One region of the Kitasatospora sp. NPDC059803 genome, then DNA from elsewhere that is predicted to be linked to it. Evidence: riboswitches for the same ligand, from Rfam matches in the RefSeq annotation. Region 1 holds a riboswitch; each other region holds the start of a gene.
What was found. Region 1 has a riboswitch for cobalamin ahead of metE (5-methyltetrahydropteroyltriglutamate--homocysteine S-methyltransferase). Riboswitches for the same ligand answer to the same signal wherever they lie in the genome.

Region 1 (5,441 bases):
CGCGAACTGGCCGACGTGGTGGGCGTGGTGGGGCAGGACCCGCTGGCCGGCTTCACCACCGACACGGTGGAGGAGGAACTCGCCTACGTCATGGAGCAGTTGGCCGTCCCGCCGGAGGTGATGCGCAAGCGCGTCGAGGAGACCCTCGACCTGCTCGGCCTCGCCGACCTGCGCCACCGCGCCCTGCACGAGCTCTCCGGCGGCCAGCAGCAGCGCGTCGCCATCGGCTCGGTGCTCACCGCGCACCCGCGCGTCCTGGTCCTGGACGAACCGACCTCGGCGCTCGACCCGACCGCCGCCGAGGAGGTGCTCGCGGCCATCACCCGCCTGGTCCACGACCTCGGCGTCACCGTCCTGCTCGCCGAACACCGCCTGGAGCGGGTCGTCCAGTACGCCGACCGCGTCGCCTACCTGCCCGGCGACGGGACGGTCGTGCACGGGCCGCCCGCCGAGGTCTTCCGGCACACCGCGATCGCGCCGCCCGTCGTCGACCTCGGCCGGCTGGCCGGGTGGCGGCCGCTGCCGCTCTCCGTCCGGGACGCCCGGCGCGCCGCCGCCCCGCTGCGGGAGCGGCTCACCGACGTGCCCGTTCCTCCGCCGCGCCGGGCAGCGGTGGCGGGGGAACGGGTGCTGGACGCCCGGGGGGTGGTCGTCCGGTACGGGCCGGTCACCGCCGTCCGGGAGGTCGGGCTGGAGCTGCGGGCCGGCGAGGTCACCGCGCTGATGGGGCGCAACGGCTCGGGCAAGTCCTCGCTCCTGTGGGCCCTCCAGGGCTCCGGCCCCCGGCAGGGCGGCAGCGTGCAGGTCCTCGGCGCCGACGGCGGGCCGGCCGCGGACCCCAAGCGGCTCTCCGCGACCAGGGCCCGGCAGCTCGTCGGGCTCGTCCCGCAGACCCCGACCGACCTGCTGTACCTGGAGACGGTCGCCCAGGAACTCGCCCAGAGCGACCTGGAGGCCCGCAGCGCCGCCGGCCAGACCGCAGCCGGTCCGACCGCAGCAGGCCCGACCGCGCGGCAGATCCTCGACCGGCTCGCCCCCGGGATCCCCGACGGCACCCACCCCCGGGACCTCTCCGAGGGCCAGAAGCTGGCCCTGGTCCTGGCGATCCAACTGGCCGCCGCGCCAAGGGTGGTGCTGCTGGACGAACCCACCCGAGGGCTCGACTACCACGCGAAGGAAGCGCTCACCGGCATCGTCGACGCCCTCGCCGCCGAAGGCCGTACGGTCGTCGTCTCCACCCACGACGTCGAGTTCGTCGCCGCCGCCGCCGACCGGGTGGTGGTGATGGCCGAGGGCGAGATCGTCGCCGACGGCCCCACCGCCGAGGTCATCGTCGCCTCGCCCACCTTCGCCCCCCAGACCGCCAAGATCCTCGCCCCGCTGCCCTACCTGACCACCCGGCAGGTGGCCGCCGCCCTCGCGCCCGCGCAGGCCGCCCGGTGAGCGCCGTCCGGATCCCCGGCCGGGCCCGCGTCGTCGCGGCCCTGGCCGCCTTCATCGGCCTGGTCGCCTTCACCTGGCCGTTCGTCGTCGCCCCCGGGAAGTTCGGCTCCTCCTACGCCCCGCCGCTGATCTTCGGCGCCCTGCTGATCCTGGTGCTCGCCGTCGTCATCGCCGAGATCGCGGCCGGCGGCATCGACGCCAAGGCCCTCGCCATGCTCGGCGTCCTGTCCGCCGTCAACGCCGGGCTGCGCCCGCTCGGCGCCGGCACCGCCGGGGTGGAGACGGTCTTCTTCCTCCTCGTCCTGGCCGGCCGGGTCTTCGGCCCGGGTTTCGGCTTCACCCTCGGCTGCACCTCGCTGTTCGCCTCCGCGCTGCTCACCGGCGGCGTCGGCCCCTGGATGCCGTACCAGATGTTCGGCTGCGCGTTCGTCGGCATGCTCGCCGGGCTGCTGCCGAGAACCCGACGGCGGCGCTGGGAGGTGTCGATGCTGGCCGTGTACGGGGCGTTCTCCGGGTACCTCTTCGGTTTCCTCCTCAACCTCTCCTTCTGGCCGTTCTCCACCGACCCGAACAGTTCCATCGCCTACCTGCCGGGCCTGCCCTTCACCGAGCAGTGGCACCGCTACCTGCTCTTCGACCTCGCCACCTCGCTCGGCTGGGACACCGGTCGGGCCGTCACCACCTTCACCGCCGTGCTCGTCGTCGGCCCGGCCGTCCTCACCGTCTTCCGCCGCGCGGCCCGCCGCGCCAACTTCGAGCCCACGGTGCGCTTCGAAGCCCCGGACGGTCGACGAGTCACCGCGAACGGCACGGCCATCGGCTCCGCGAACGGCACCGCCAGGGGCTCCGCGAACGGCTCCGCGAGCGGCGAGGGAGTCTCACCATGCGGACGGCTTCCGTGAATTCCGCGTCGGCCCCGGCGGTTTGCCCCTAAGCTGGCGGCGCAGCTGGTTCGTCCTGCCCGCCAGACAGGACGTCGCAAGAGGGAACCCGGTGGGAATCCGGGACTGCCCCGCAGCGGTGAGTGGGAACGACCGCCGTCATACGCACTGGACCCGGGACGGGTCTGGGAAGCGATGGCCAGTAGGTACCGGACGCCAACAGGCCCGGTGCGCCCACGAGTCCGAAGACCTGCCCGTTGCCCGCCCGCGGACCGTTCCGCGTGCGGATATCCCGGTGACCTCGTGGGCGGGTCGGCGACCATACCAGGCGGGTCCGGCACGCGCATCGACGCGAGCCGCCGCCCGGTTCGTCATCCCTTCGCGCTCTCGTCCCGTCCCCGGGCACTTGAGGAGCCAGACTCGCGAAGGAGAGTCCCTTGACCACGAAGTCCGCAGCCGCGGCAACCAGGGCCACCGTGTACGGCTACCCCCGGCAGGGCCAGGGCCGGGAGCTGAAGAAGGCCGTCGAGGGCTACTGGAAGGGCACGGTCACCGCCGACGCCCTGCAGGAGACGGCGGTCGGCCTGCGCCGGAAGAACTGGGCGCAGCTCGCCGGGGCCGGTGTCCTGGAAGTGCCCACCGGCGACTTCTCGCTCTACGACCACGTACTGGACACCACGGTCGCCGTCGGCGCGATCCCGCCCCGGCACCGGGATGCGGTCGAAATGGACGCGCTGGACGGCTACTTCGCCATGGCGCGCGGCACCCAGGAGGTCGCGCCGCTGGAGATGACCAAGTGGTTCGACACCAACTACCACTACCTGGTGCCCGAACTCGGCCCGGACACCGTCTTCACCGCGAACCCGGCCAAGGCCGTCGGGGAGTTCCGGGAGGCGCTGGCGCTCGGCCACACCGCGCGCCCCGTGCTCGTCGGCCCCCTCACCTACCTGCTGCTCGCCAAGCCCGCCCCCGGCGTCGCCGAGGACTTCCAGCCGATCACCCTGCTGGACCGGCTGCTGCCCGTCTACGCGCAGCTGCTGGCGGACCTGAAGGCGGCCGGCGCCGCGTGGGTGCAGCTGGACGAGCCCGCCCTGGTGCAGGACCGCACCCCGGCCGAGCTGAACGCCGTCGCCCGCGCCTACCGTGAGCTGGGCGGCCTGGCGGACCGTCCGAAGCTGCTGGTCGCGAGCTACTTCGACCGCCTGGGCGAGGCCCTTCCGGTGCTGGCCAAGGCCCCGGTCGAGGGCCTGGCGCTGGACTTCACGGGGCCCGCCGCGGCGAACCTTGACGACCTGGCCGCCGTCGGCGGGCTGCCCGGCAAGCGGCTGGTCGCCGGGGTGGTCGACGGCCGCAACATCTGGATCAACGACCTGGAGAAGTCGCTGGCCACCCTGGCGACCCTGCTGGGCCTCGCCGAGCGGGTCGACGTCGCCCCGTCCTGCTCCCTCCTGCACGTGCCGCTGGACGCCGCCGCCGAACGCGACGTCGACCCGCAGATCCTGCGCTGGCTCGCCTTCGCCCAGCAGAAGGCCAGGGAGGTGGCGCTGCTGGCCCGGGGCCTGCGCGAGGGCACGGGGGCGATCGCCGCCGACCTGGCCGCAAACCGCGCCGACCTCGCCTCGCGCGCCAACTCGCCCATCACCCACGACCCGGCGGTGCGCGCCCGCACCGCCGCCGTCACCGACGCGGATGCACGCCGCGCCCAGGCCTACCCGCAGCGGGCCGAGGCCCAGCGCGCCCGGCTCGGCCTGCCGCTGCTGCCGACCACCACCATCGGCTCGTTCCCGCAGACCTCCGAACTGCGGGTCGCCCGGGCCGACCTCACGGCGGGCCGGATCGACGCGGCGGCCTACCGGGAGCGGATGGAGACCGAGGTCCGGGAGGTCATCGCCTTCCAGGAGAAGGCCGGACTGGACGTCCTGGTGCACGGCGAGCCCGAGCGCAACGACATGGTCCAGTACTTCGCCGAACAGCTCACCGGCTACCTCGCCACCCGGCACGGCTGGGTGCAGTCCTACGGCACCCGGTACGTGCGCCCGCCGGTCCTGGCCGGGGACATCTCCCGCCCGCACCCGATGACCGTCGACTGGTTCCGCTACGCGCAGGGCCTCACCGACCGCCCGGTCAAGGGCATGCTCACCGGCCCCGTCACGATGCTCGCCTGGTCTTTCGTCCGAGACGACCAGCCGCTCGGCGACACCGCGCGGCAAGTCGCCCTCGCCCTGCGCGACGAGGTCACCGACCTGGAGGCCGCGGGCGCGGCCGTCGTCCAGGTCGACGAGCCGGCCCTGCGCGAGACCCTGCCGCTGCGCGCCGCCGACCGCCCGGCGTACCTGGCGTGGGCCACCGAGTCCTTCCGCCTGGCCACCTCGGGCGTCCGCGCCGACACCCAGATCCACACCCACATGTGCTACGCCGAGTTCGGCGCGATCATGACGGCGATCGACGAACTCGACGCGGACGTCATCTCGCTGGAGGCCACCCGCTCGCACATGGAGGTCGCCGGAGAACTCGCCGGGGCCGGCTACCCGCGCGAGGTCGGCCCGGGCGTCTGGGACATCCACTCCCCGCGCGTCCCCAGCACCGAGGAGGCCGTGGAACTGCTGCGCGCGGGCCTGGCCGCCATCCCCGCCGAGCGGCTCTGGGTCAACCCCGACTGCGGCCTGAAGACCCGCGGCTGGACGGAGACCCGCGCCTCGCTCGACAGCCTCGTCGGCGCCGCCCGCCGCCTGCGCGCGGAACTCGCCGGCTGACCCGCCGGTGACGCGACCCGGCCGGGCCCCGCACGCCGTGCGGCGCCCGGCCGGTTTCACCCGGACCCGGGAAGCCCGAGGTTCTGGTAGATCTCCGTCGTCACCGTGGAGAAGTTCATGGTCATGAAATGCAGCCCGGGAACTCCCTCGGAGAGCAGGCGCCGGCACATTCCGGTGGCGTGATCGATACCGATCGCCCGGACGGCCTTCGGGTTGTCCTGCTGCTTCAGCATGCTTTCGGAAAGCCCATCGGGAATGGCAGCGGTGGTCAGTGTCGGAATCCTCCGAAGTGACCGGATGCTGGTCACCGGCATGATCTCCGGAATGACCGGAACGGTGCAGCCAGCCGATTCCAGTCGATCCC
Region 2 (5,441 bases), on a different contig from region 1:
CCGGGCCCGGGCGAACAGCCGCACCGGATCGCCCGCCGCGGCGCCCTCGACGTGGCCCACCAGCAGCTCCGTCTCGCCGTGGTCCAGCACCGCCGCCGCCGTGTCCACCCACAGCCAGGCCGCGTCCTCCGCCCCCAGCACGTCCGCCGGCGAAACCCCCTCGTCCGAGCGCTCCGCCAGCCACAGCAGCGCGTACGGGCGCAGCACCGGCTCGTCCACCGACCCCCGCACCGCCTGCTCCGCCGGGCCGCCGGCCACCCGCAGCGCCTCGAAGGCCAGCCCGCGCACCAGCGCGTCGTCCCCCTGCGCCGCGTCCAGCAGCTCCGCCACCGCCCGATCGGCCGGACGGGCCGCCACCCAGGCGCGGAACTCGGCCCGCGCCGGGCCCGGCGAATAGTCCGCGCAGGCGTTCAGCAGCTCGAAGGCGCTCTGCTCGATGTGCCCGGCCGCGGTCTGCGCGACCGTGCAGATCTCCTCCAGCTTCGCCCGCACCGCCCAGTGGCCCAGCGGCGACAGCTCGGCGGCCTCGTCCCTGCGGACCACGGCCCCGACGGCCGCCAGGCCGTCCAGCATCCAGTCCAGGACCGCGGCCACGTCCGCCGGCGACGGCGGGGTGTCGATCTGCGGCTCCCGGCACGTGCCGCGGACCGCCGACACCGCCGAGGCGGCGTGCGGCACGGGCGACAGGCCCGAACCGTCCGTGCCACCCACCCGGCGCTCGTCCAGACCCCGGCGCAGCAGCTCCAGCAGTTCGCCGTCCGACACCGGACCGGCCACCAGGTGCAGGAACGACAGCAACTGAGGTGCCTGGTCCACCGCCTGGCCGGCCAGCACCGCGAACACGCCCCGCAGGGCGGCCGGCGGCACCGGGGCCAGCAGCGTCCAGGCGTCGAACAGCGCCGACCAGCCGCGGACCACCGCCTCGTCGTCGTGCTCCCAGGCGTGCAGGCGCCAGCCCGGGACCGCACCGCCGTCCCTGGCCTCCACCAGGCCGACCAGCAGTGCCTGCCCCCACGCCTTGGCGGCGGCGCCGACCGTCATGGCCAGCGCCCGACCCGCCGCACGGGCGTCGTCGGGCAGCAGCTCGCCCCGCTTGTCGACCTCTTCCAGGTCCCCCGCCCAGCGGGCGATCCGGACGGCGTCCACCAGCATCCGGCGGGCCAGCGGCGCCAGCTCGGCCGGCGCGGGGAAGCCCTCCGGTACGGGAACCCTCCCCCGACCGGGCGCCGCAGCGGGCCCTCGTCGGCGGGGTACCCCGGCCCCGCCCGGCTTGCCGGCGGCGGGCCGGTGGGCCGTACCGGGGAGACGGGTCACCGTCGCACCAGTACCGATCGTCGGAGGGAGCGGGGCATCACGGTCGCGCGGATTCCGAGACGTCACGTCGAGCAGTCTTCCCCTTGTACCGGCCTTCTGTCACATCCGGTTGGCTGTACGGACGGGCGGCCGTCGACGGCGCCTCCCCAAGATCGGGCAACAATCGGGCAACAGAGGCAAACCGCCTGGCCGGAAACAGGTGGCGGGGGCATGCCATCCCGGCTCAACCCTTGCGGCGGCGGTCGCGCTACCCGCCCGACCGGTCACACTCCGTGGCTGACGGGTGAGGTCCGGGTTTCGTACAGAGGCCCTGTCGGTGTGACTTCTCGTGCGGGGGGGCTGGGTTCAGAGAAGGGGGGTGAGCCAGCGGCGGAGGAGTTCGGTGTAGTGGGTGGGGGCCGAGTTCCAGAGGGTGGCGTGGTCGGCGCCCGGGAAAGGCCGGAGGCTGACCACGCCGGGGCGGGCGGCGGCGAGGCGCTCGGCGGCGCGGAACGGGGCGACCTGATCGTCGGGGCTGTGCAGGAGGAGGGTGGGGACACGCAGGTCGGCGCCCTCGGCGATGCGGCTGAAGTCGGCGAGGTCGACGCCGGTGCGGCCCTCGGCCGCGAGGGCGCCGAGCTCGGCGGCGGCGCCGGTGTAGCCGGCCCGGGCGGCGCCGCGGCGGGCGGTGGCGGGCAGGTCGAGGACCGGCGAGTCCAGGACGAGGCCGCTGATGGCGTGGGCCCAGGCGGAGCGGGAGGCCGTCTGGAGGGCCATGGTGGCGCCGAGGGACCAGCCGTACAGGATGACCCGGCCGGCGCCGCTGTCGAGGGCGAGCCGGACCGCCGACTCGACGTCGCGCCACTCGGTCTCGCCGAAGTGGCCGAGCCCGTCCGGCGAGGCGGGGGCGCCCTGGTCGCCCCGGTAGGTGACGGCGAGGGCGGGCAGGGCGAGGCGGTCGAGGACGGGGAGGACCGGGAGGGTCTGCTGCCGGTCGGCGCCGGGGCCGTGGACGAGGATCACCCAGGTGCCGCGTTTGCCGTCGAGGCGCCAGGCGGGGAGCGCGCCGAGTTCGCCGTCGGCGGCGGTGTCGGTGAAGGGGAGGCCGAGCGCCTCCGTGGGGTCGCCGAGGTGGACGCGGGGGGTGAAGCGGACCTCGGTGCCGGGGGTGAGGGTGCCCCGGTCGGCGCGGACGAGGCGGCGGGTGACACCGTTCTCGTCGCTGTGCAGGACGTCCTCGACGACGGCGTGGCCGTGGTCGTCCCACTCCACGGCCCATCGGCCGGGGCGCAGGCTCTCGGGGCGGCGGTTGAAGGTGATCCGGCCCGCGGCGAGGCTCCGCACCAGGACGGGGCCCGACTCCCGGACGGCGCTCGCCGGGTGGACCAGCCGTTCGGAGGCCCGACGGCCGATCACCAGGACGGCGGCCCCGGCGCCGACGACGGCGGCCGCCACGACGGCCGCGGTTCCCCAACGCATATCGCTCCCCGCTCTGCTGGTCTTGGCTGGTCTTGGACCGGACGGTGTCCGGGCGGTGTCCGGGCGCTGCTCGGACGGTGTTCGGGCACCAGTTCACCGGGGGGCCGCGCGGGCGGCCACCGGGCTGGGCCGTCCGGGGTACGGCGGGGCGTCGGGCAGGGCGGGGCGTCAGGCGGGCGGGGCGTCGGGCGGGGCGGGCCTCGGGCGGGCGAGAACGGCACCGGCGACAGGGCTCCGAGGTGTGACCAACCCCTCCGTGACCTCGGTTGACTCCCGGTTCGGCCGCGTGATGGGATCCTGGGGCCAAACGGAGGCATGCAGAGGAAGCCGGTGCGAGTCCGGCGCGGTCCCGCCACTGTCACCGGGGAGCACGCTCGGAACATTGCCACGGCGGACCGTCAGAAGCCGCTGGAAGGCCCGGGGGTGCGTCCGACCCGGAAGCCAGGAGACTCTCGCCCCCGGTACGTCGATCCAGGGCGCGGACCCTGAGTGAGGACACGCACGCGATGCAGGCTGCCCCGACCCGCCGGACCCGACGCGGCCTTCCGCCGAACCCGCCGTGCGCCCGCTGACCCGCGCCGCCGCGTTCGCGCTCGGCGCCGCCGCGGGCTTCGCCGCGGACGCCCGCTTCGCCGACCCCCGGCGCGGCCACCCGGTGGCCGTCTTCGGCCGCGCGGCGACCCGGCTGGAGCGGCGGGTGTGGCAGGACGACCGGGTGGCCGGCGCCGGGTACACGGCGCTGTGCGTGGGCGCGGTCGCGGCCGGCGCGGTGGCCCTGGACCGTACGGTGGGCCGGCGTCCGCTGGGCCGGGCCGCGCTGGCGGCCGCCGCGACCTGGACGGTGCTGGGCGGCACCTCGCTGACCCGGGAGGCGCGCACCATCGGCCGGTCGCTGGCCACGGGCGACCTGACGGCCGCGCGGGAACGGCTGCCGCACCTGTGCGGGCGGGATCCGAGCGCGCTGGACGGGCCGCAGATCGCCCGCGCGGTGGTCGAGTCGGTCGCCGAGAACACGGCGGACGCCGTGGTGAACGCGCTGGTCTGGGGCACGCTGGCGGGCACGCCGGGGCTGCTGGCGTTCCGCGCGGTGAACACGCTGGACGCGATGGTCGGCCACCGCTCGCCGCGGTACGCCCGGTTCGGCTGGGCCTCGGCCCGGCTGGACGACGTGGCGGGCTGGCCGGGCGCCCGGCTGACGGCGCTGCTCACGGTGGCCGCCGCGCCGCAGCCGAAAACGGCCTGGCGGGTCTGGCGGCGGGACGGTTCGGCGCACCCGAGCCCGAACGCGGGCCAGGCGGAGGCGGCCTTCGCGGGCGCGGTGGGCGTCCGGCTGGGCGGGACCCTCCAGTACGGGGAGCGGGTGGAGCACCGGCCGGTGCTGGGCGCGGAGTTGCGCCCGGTGACGGTGGACGACATCGAGCGGGCCTGCGTGCTCTCCCGGCGGGTGGGCGCGCTGGCCCTGGGTACGACGGTCGCGGGGCACGTCGCGCTGCGCTTGCTGACGACACGGTGGAGGGGAAGGGCATGAGCAACGCACTGCTGGTCGCCGGGACGACCTCGGACGCGGGCAAGAGTGTGGTGACCGCGGGCATCTGCCGCTGGCTGGCCCGGCAGGGGGTGCGGGTCGCGCCGTTCAAGGCTCAGAACATGTCGCTGAACTCCTTCGTCACCGCCGACGGCGCCGAGATCGGCCGGGCGCAGGCGATGCAGGCGCAGGCGGCCCGGGTGGAGCCGGAGGCGGCGATGAACCCGGTGCTGCTGAAGCCGGGCGCGGACGGCCGCAGCCAGGTGGTGCTGCTGGGCCGGCCGGTCGCCGAGGTGGGCGCGCTGGACTACCGCGAGCGCAAGCCCGTCCTGCTGGAACGGTCGCTGGAGTGCCTGGCGGATCTGCGCCGCCGCTACGAGGTGGTGGTCTGCGAGGGCGCCGGTTCGCCCGCCGAGATCAACCTGCGGGACCGGGACATCGCCAACATGGGCCTGGCGACGGCCGCCGGGCTGCCGGTGGTGGTGGTCGGGGACATCGACCGCGGCGGCGTCTTCGCGGCGATGTACGGGACGCTGGCGCTGCTGTCGGCGCAGGACCAGCGGCACGTGGCGGGCTGGTTCGTCAACAAGTTCCGCGGCGACGCGCGGCTGCTGGCGCCCGGCCTGGACATGCTGCACGGGCTGACCGGCCGTCCGGTGCTCGGCACCCTGCCGATGCTGCCGGGCCTGTGGCTGGACGCCGAGGACTCGCTGGACCTGTCCACGGTGGTGGACCGGGTCGACGGCCGCGGCCCGCTCGGGGCGGACGTACTGCGGGTGGCCGTGGTGCGCTTCCCCCGACTGTCGAACTTCACCGACCTGGACGCCCTGGCGCAGGAGCCCGGCGTGCTGGTGCGCTGGGTGACCCGGCCGGAGGAACTGGCCGACGCCGACCTGGTGGTGCTGCCCGGCACCCGGGCCACCGTGGCCGACCTGGCCTGGCTGCGCGAACGCGGCCTGGAGCCGGCGCTGAAGGCGCGGACGGCGGCCGGGCTGCCGGTCCTCGGGGTGTGCGGCGGCTACCAGATGCTGGCGCGCGGGATCGAGGACGAGGTGGAGTCCGGGGCCGGCTCGGTCGAGGGCCTGGGCCTGCTGCCGACGCACGTGCGGTTCGGCGCCGAGAAGGTGCTGGCGCGCCCGGTCGG
Region 3 (5,441 bases), on a different contig from region 1:
ACCTCGCCGGTGCCGATCGGGTGCGCGGGGCTGCCGCTGTAGTCGTCCACCCCGACCACGTCGACGTACTGGGAGCCCGGGTAGTAGTCCCACGGGTCCGCGCCGGGGGCTCCGTCCCAGGACACCGGCGTCCAGACGAACAGCAGGTTGTGCAGGCCCCTGGTCTCCACCAGGTAGCGGTAGGTGATCCGCCACAGCGCCTGGTAGTCGGCCGGCTTCTGGCCCGACCACCAGAACCTGCGGGCGCAGTCCTGCACGTTCATCTCGTGGTACGGGCGCAGCAGCACCGGCACGTCGTGGGCGGCCAGGTACTCCAGGTGGTCGGCCAGGTAGGACAGGTCGGTCATCAGCGCGCGGTACTCGGGGGTGTCGTGCGCACTGTCGACGACCCGGCCGAACCAGCCCTTGTCCTTGGCGGCCGGGGAGTTCGAACAGAGCACCTGCTCGAAGGACTTGACGTCCGAACCGGGGTAGGGCTGGTGGAAGGACATGCCGACGATCCCGGCCGGCCCCCCGCCGTTGTCGGGCAGTTCGGTGGTGGTGCCGTCGCAGTTGTGCTGGACGCCGGCCGTGCCGTAGCTGCCGTCGTCGGCGCGCGGGTGGCCGGACCAGACGGCGGAGAGCAGGTCGACGGCGTCGTCGGTGTACTGCCAGCCGGCCCGGCAGGTGGGCCACCGGCCGGCCGAGTAGGAGCGCGGGTCGCCGACGCCCCAGCCGGTCTGGCCGTAGCCGGGGCCGAGGTCGGTCTCAACGAAGCCGGGCAGCTTGCCGGTGAGGTCGGCGGCCTTCTTGTAGTAGTAGCCGACCTGCTTGGTGCCGCGGTAGTCGCCGTACTCGGGGTTGTTGCGCTCGTTGTGCGCCTCGACGTGCTGGCCGATCACCGTCCCGCCGCTCTGCCCGGTGCGGGCCTGCCCCTCCAGGTCGGCGAGCAGCTGCTGGACGGCCCGGGCGTTCGGCGAGGCCTGCGGGTCCCGGGCGAGCAGGTCCCGGCCGACCTCCGGCGGCAGGGTGCGGCCGGAGAAACCGACCGCCACCGGGACGCGGGCGGGCTGTTCGCCGTCGGCCCGGCCGTCACGCTGCAACAGCGCCACGGCGCCCGCGGCCACCACGACCCCGGCCGCGGCCAGGACGGCGGGCTTGCCGCGCAGGGCTCTGGGCAGGGCCACGGACCGCTCCTCCGGTTGCTCGCCGGCACCGGCCCAGGCGGACACAACCGGAACACTCGTGCGAATGACTGCCCCGAGAGCCTGCCACACTCCCCCGGCCCCGGCGAGCGAACCCGCCGGGGCCGGAGTGTCACGGCGGATCAGCCGGCCGCGGCGGCCCCCGGCGCACCCGGCGCGGCCGCGGACGCGGCCTTGGCGCGCTGGAGCAGCTGGCCCTTCACGTGCTCGCCGAAGCCGGCGGCCGCCGCGGTGGCGGCGGCGTCAGCGGTGTCGCCGCCCTTCGCCGAGCCCTCGACCGTGAAGTAGGCGTACCGGCCCAGGGTGTTGTGCGTGTTGGTGCAGCCCGGCGTGGCGCAGAAGGCCGGCGCGCCCGGCGCGACGGCGCCCTTGAGGTGGCCGGTGTAACTCTTCATCGAGGTCTCGGCCTGGATCTTGTGGTCGAAGACCGCGACGCCGACGGTCACCGCGCTGTCGCCGGAGACGTAGGTCGCCCGGAGCACCTTCTGGCAGCCCTGGTCACCGAGGACCTTGCCGAGCCCGCCGGTCGTCGAGTTCCCGTCCCAGCAGGGCGAGTCCAGCGAGACGAAGGTCCGGTTCCAGGTGGCGCCGTTGACCGTCACCTGGAGTGCGGAGAACAGCGCCCCCGCGTCCTGTGGTGCCGGGTCGGTGGCGGCCTCCCAGATCGGCTTCGACGGGTCGTCCGGCGCGCCGCCCGGGGTGCCGGCGGCACTTGGCGCGGCGCTCTGGGCGGCACTCGGTGCGGCACTCGGCGCGGCGGAGGACGGCCGGTTGGAGGCCGAGGCGGTCGGCCCGGTGGGCGGCTTGTCGCCGTCGCCCTTCGTCAGCAGCACCGTCCCGCCCGCGACCAGGCCGCCGACCAGGACGACCGCGACCGCCACGCCGAGGGCCCGCAACCGGCGGCGGCGCTTGTCGTCCGCCGCGTTGCGGTCCGCCAGCGCCTGCCAGTTCGGCTCGGCGCGCTGCGGCGCCTGGGGCTGCGGGTACGGCTGCGGGTGCGCCTGCGGGTGCCCTTGGGGATGCGGCTGGGGGTTCGGCTGCCACTGCGGCGGCAGCTGCTGCCCCGGTTGGCCCGGCTGCGGCAGCGGAGGCTGCCCCGGCGGACCGGGCTGCGCCACCGGCTGCGCGGGCGGCACCGGAGGTCCGTACGAGGCCGGCGGCGGCCCGAAGCCCCCGCTCGGCGGCAACACCGGACCGGGCACCACCGGCGGCTGCTGACCGTGCGCGTCCCCCGGCCCGGTGGGAGGCGTTCCCTGCGGACCCTGCCCGGGTGCGCCAGTTCCGTCGCTCACGCGCCCCCTCGCTTCGCTCGATGATCGCTTCGCGAAACGCGCCCCTCGGCGCTTCGCTCGCTCATGCGCCCAGATCGTAGGGCATGCCCCCGCCAGCCGGTCCGCCCGGTGACCGTTCCGTATCGAAACCAGGACGCCGGAGCCCGGAACCAGGGCCCCGGGAGCCCGGATCCGAGGCGCCCCAAGGCCACGACCCGCCCCCTCCCAGCACCCCCGGTTATCGCGCCGACACACCGCGCCGTACTACATGTGGGGTCGCATCAGAGAGACACCACAAGATGTATGCTCAATCCTGCTGTCGATGCAGGGGAACCCGGTGCGAATCCGGGACTGCCCCGCAGCGGTGAGCGGGCGGCTCCAGCAGCCGCACCGCGAGTCCGAGTACCTGCCGACGGTGTGCGCACGGGCCCTCCCGCAGAGGCCGCGCCAGCACGAGAACTACCTTCCGGGCCTCGCGGGCGGGCCGGGGACGCCACTGTCGCGCGACGCTTTCTGCGTACGTGCCGTGCTCCCCTGCCCCGAACGGCCCGGTACCCCCCGATCACCGCCGCCGATCGCCGCCAGGAGAGAGCGCCTTGACCACCGCTGCCTCAGCCACCCTGCCCGCCCAGGGCACCGGCCCCGCCCCCACCGACCCGACGGTCTCCGACCCCGGCGGCGCGCTTCTTCGGCTGCTCACCGACCGCAGCGTCGATCTCCCCCAGGTGGACCCCGGCCATGTCGCCGCCGCCGCGCTGCGCGGCCGCCACGCCGGCTCGGACTTCGCCGAGCTGCGCGGGCTGGCCGTGGACGCCGCCGCGTCGATGATCGCCGAGGACCCCCAGTACTCGAAGCTGGCCGCCCGGCTGCTCGCCCTGGAGATCGTCGACGAGGCGAACAGCCAGGGCTCGCGCTCCTTCGCCGCCTCGATCGCCGTCGGCCACGACGAGGGCCTGATCGGTGACACCACCGCCGCCTTCGTCGCCAAGCACGCCGCCGCCCTGGACGCGCTGATCGACGCGCACGGCGACGACCGCTTCGAGTACTTCGGCCTGCGCACCGTGCAGTCCCGCTACCTGCTGCGCCACCCGATCACCCGCAAGGTCATCGAGACCCCGCAGCACTTCCTGCTCCGCGTCGCCTGCGGCCTGGCGGTCGGCGACAGCGAGCAGTCCGTGCGCGAGGTCGCCGAGCTGTACGGCCTGATGAGCCGGCTGGAGTACCTGACCTCCTCGCCGACCCTGTTCAACTCCGGCACCCGGCACCCGCAGATGTCGAGCTGCTACCTGCTCGACTCCCCGCTGGACAACCTGGACTCGATCTACAACCGCTACGCGCAGATCGCCCGGCTGTCCAAGCACGCCGGCGGCATCGGCCTGTCCTACTCGCGCATCCGCTCGCGCGGCAGCCTGATCCGCGGCACCAACGGCAAGTCCAACGGCATCGTCCCGTTCCTGCGCACCCTCGACTCCTCGGTCGCCGCCGTCAACCAGGGCGGCCGCCGCAAGGGCGCGGCCTGCGTCTACCTGGAGACCTGGCACGCCGACATCGAGGAGTTCCTGGAGCTCCGCGACAACACCGGCGAGGAGGCGCGGCGCACCCACAACCTCAACCTGGCGCACTGGATCCCGGACGAGTTCATGCGCCGGGTCAACGCCAACGAGGACTGGTCGCTGTTCTCCCCCGCCGACGTGCCCGAGCTCGTCGACCTGTGGGGCTCCGACTTCGACGAGGCCTACCGCAAGGCCGAGCTGGCCGGCAAGGCCGTGCGCACCATCCCCGCGCAGACCCTGTACGCCCGGATGATGCGCACCCTGGCGCAGACCGGCAACGGCTGGATGACCTTCAAGGACGCCTCCAACCGCGCCGCCAACCAGACCGCGCTGCCCGGCCGCACGGTGCACTCCTCGAACCTGTGCACCGAGATCCTGGAGGTCACGGACGACTCCGAGACCGCCGTCTGCAACCTCGGCTCGGTCAACCTCGGCGCCCACGTCGCCCCCGGGGCCTCCGTCGACGACCTGCTCGGCGCCATGGACTGGGAGCGCCTCGACGCCACCGTCCGCACCGCCGTGACGTTCCTCGACCGCGTGGTGGACATCAACTTCTACCCGACCACCGAGGCCGGCACCTCCAACTCCCGCTGGCGCCCGGTCGGCCTCGGCGTGATGGGCCTCCAGGACGTCTTCTTCAAGCTGCGGATCGACTTCGACTCCGCCGAGGCCGCGCGGCTCTCCACCCTCATCGCCGAGCGCATCATGCTCACCGCGTACGAGCGCTCCGCCGACCTGGCCGAGCAGCTGGGCCGCCACGAGGCCTACGGCGAGACCCGCGCCGCCCGCGGCGAACTGCACATCGACCACTTCCCGACGGCCGCCCCGCAGTGGGCCGACCGCTGGACCGCGCTGCGCGCCCGCATCGCCGAGACCGGCCTGCGCAACTCGCTGCTGCTGGCCATCGCGCCGACCGCGACCATCGCGTCCATCGCCGGCGTCTACGAGTGCATCGAGCCGCAGGTCTCCAACCTGTTCAAGCGCGAGACGCTGTCCGGCGAGTTCCTCCAGGTCAACCCGTACCTGGTGCGCGAGCTCAAGGAGCTCGGCGTCTGGGACCAGCAGACCCGCGACGCCCTGCGCGAGGCCAACGGCTCCGTCCAGGAGCTGGGCTGGCTGCCCGCCGAGGTCCGCTCGCTCTACCGCACCGCCTGGGAGCTGCCCCAGCGCGCGCTGATCGACCTGGCCGCGGCCCGCATGCCGTACCTCGACCAGAGCCAGTCGCTGAACCTGTTCATGGCGGCGCCGACCATCGGCAAGCTCAGCTCGATGTACGCCTACGCGTGGAAGGTCGGTCTCAAGACCACCTACTACCTGCGCTCGCGCCCGGCGACCCGGATCGCCCAGGCCGCCTCCGGTGCCGCCCGCGCCGCCGCGCCCGCGTCCGCGTCCGCGTCCGCGCCCGTGCCGGTGAACACCCCGACCCTCACCCC

Region 2: linked by a shared signal. The riboswitch ahead of ACFV6I_RS15015 (cobalamin biosynthesis protein) and the one ahead of metE (5-methyltetrahydropteroyltriglutamate--homocysteine S-methyltransferase) in region 1 are both predicted to bind cobalamin.
Region 3: linked by a shared signal. The riboswitch ahead of ACFV6I_RS16700 (ribonucleoside-diphosphate reductase subunit alpha) and the one ahead of metE (5-methyltetrahydropteroyltriglutamate--homocysteine S-methyltransferase) in region 1 are both predicted to bind cobalamin.

Annotation. Positions count from the first base shown of each region.
Region 1 covers NZ_JBHWIJ010000017.1:42,763-48,203, forward strand. Annotated here, with positions in the region: gene ACFV6I_RS04830 (ABC transporter ATP-binding protein) at 1-1,443, shown strand, start outside; gene ACFV6I_RS04835 (ECF transporter S component) at 1,440-2,345, shown strand; cobalamin riboswitch at 2,375-2,597, shown strand; gene metE (5-methyltetrahydropteroyltriglutamate--homocysteine S-methyltransferase) at 2,762-5,077, shown strand; gene metF (methylenetetrahydrofolate reductase [NAD(P)H]) at 5,134-5,441, opposite strand, start outside.
Region 2 covers NZ_JBHWIJ010000075.1:16,972-22,412, forward strand. Annotated here, with positions in the region: gene ACFV6I_RS15005 (hypothetical protein) at 1-1,314, opposite strand, end outside; gene ACFV6I_RS15010 (alpha/beta hydrolase family protein) at 1,660-2,772, opposite strand; cobalamin riboswitch at 3,092-3,224, shown strand; gene ACFV6I_RS15015 (cobalamin biosynthesis protein) at 3,332-4,300, shown strand; gene ACFV6I_RS15020 (cobyric acid synthase) at 4,297-5,441, shown strand, end outside.
Region 3 covers NZ_JBHWIJ010000088.1:20,267-25,707, forward strand. Annotated here, with positions in the region: gene ACFV6I_RS16690 (glycoside hydrolase family 26 protein) at 1-1,166, opposite strand, end outside; gene ACFV6I_RS16695 (hypothetical protein) at 1,307-2,320, opposite strand; cobalamin riboswitch at 2,742-2,884, shown strand; gene ACFV6I_RS16700 (ribonucleoside-diphosphate reductase subunit alpha) at 3,076-5,441, shown strand, end outside.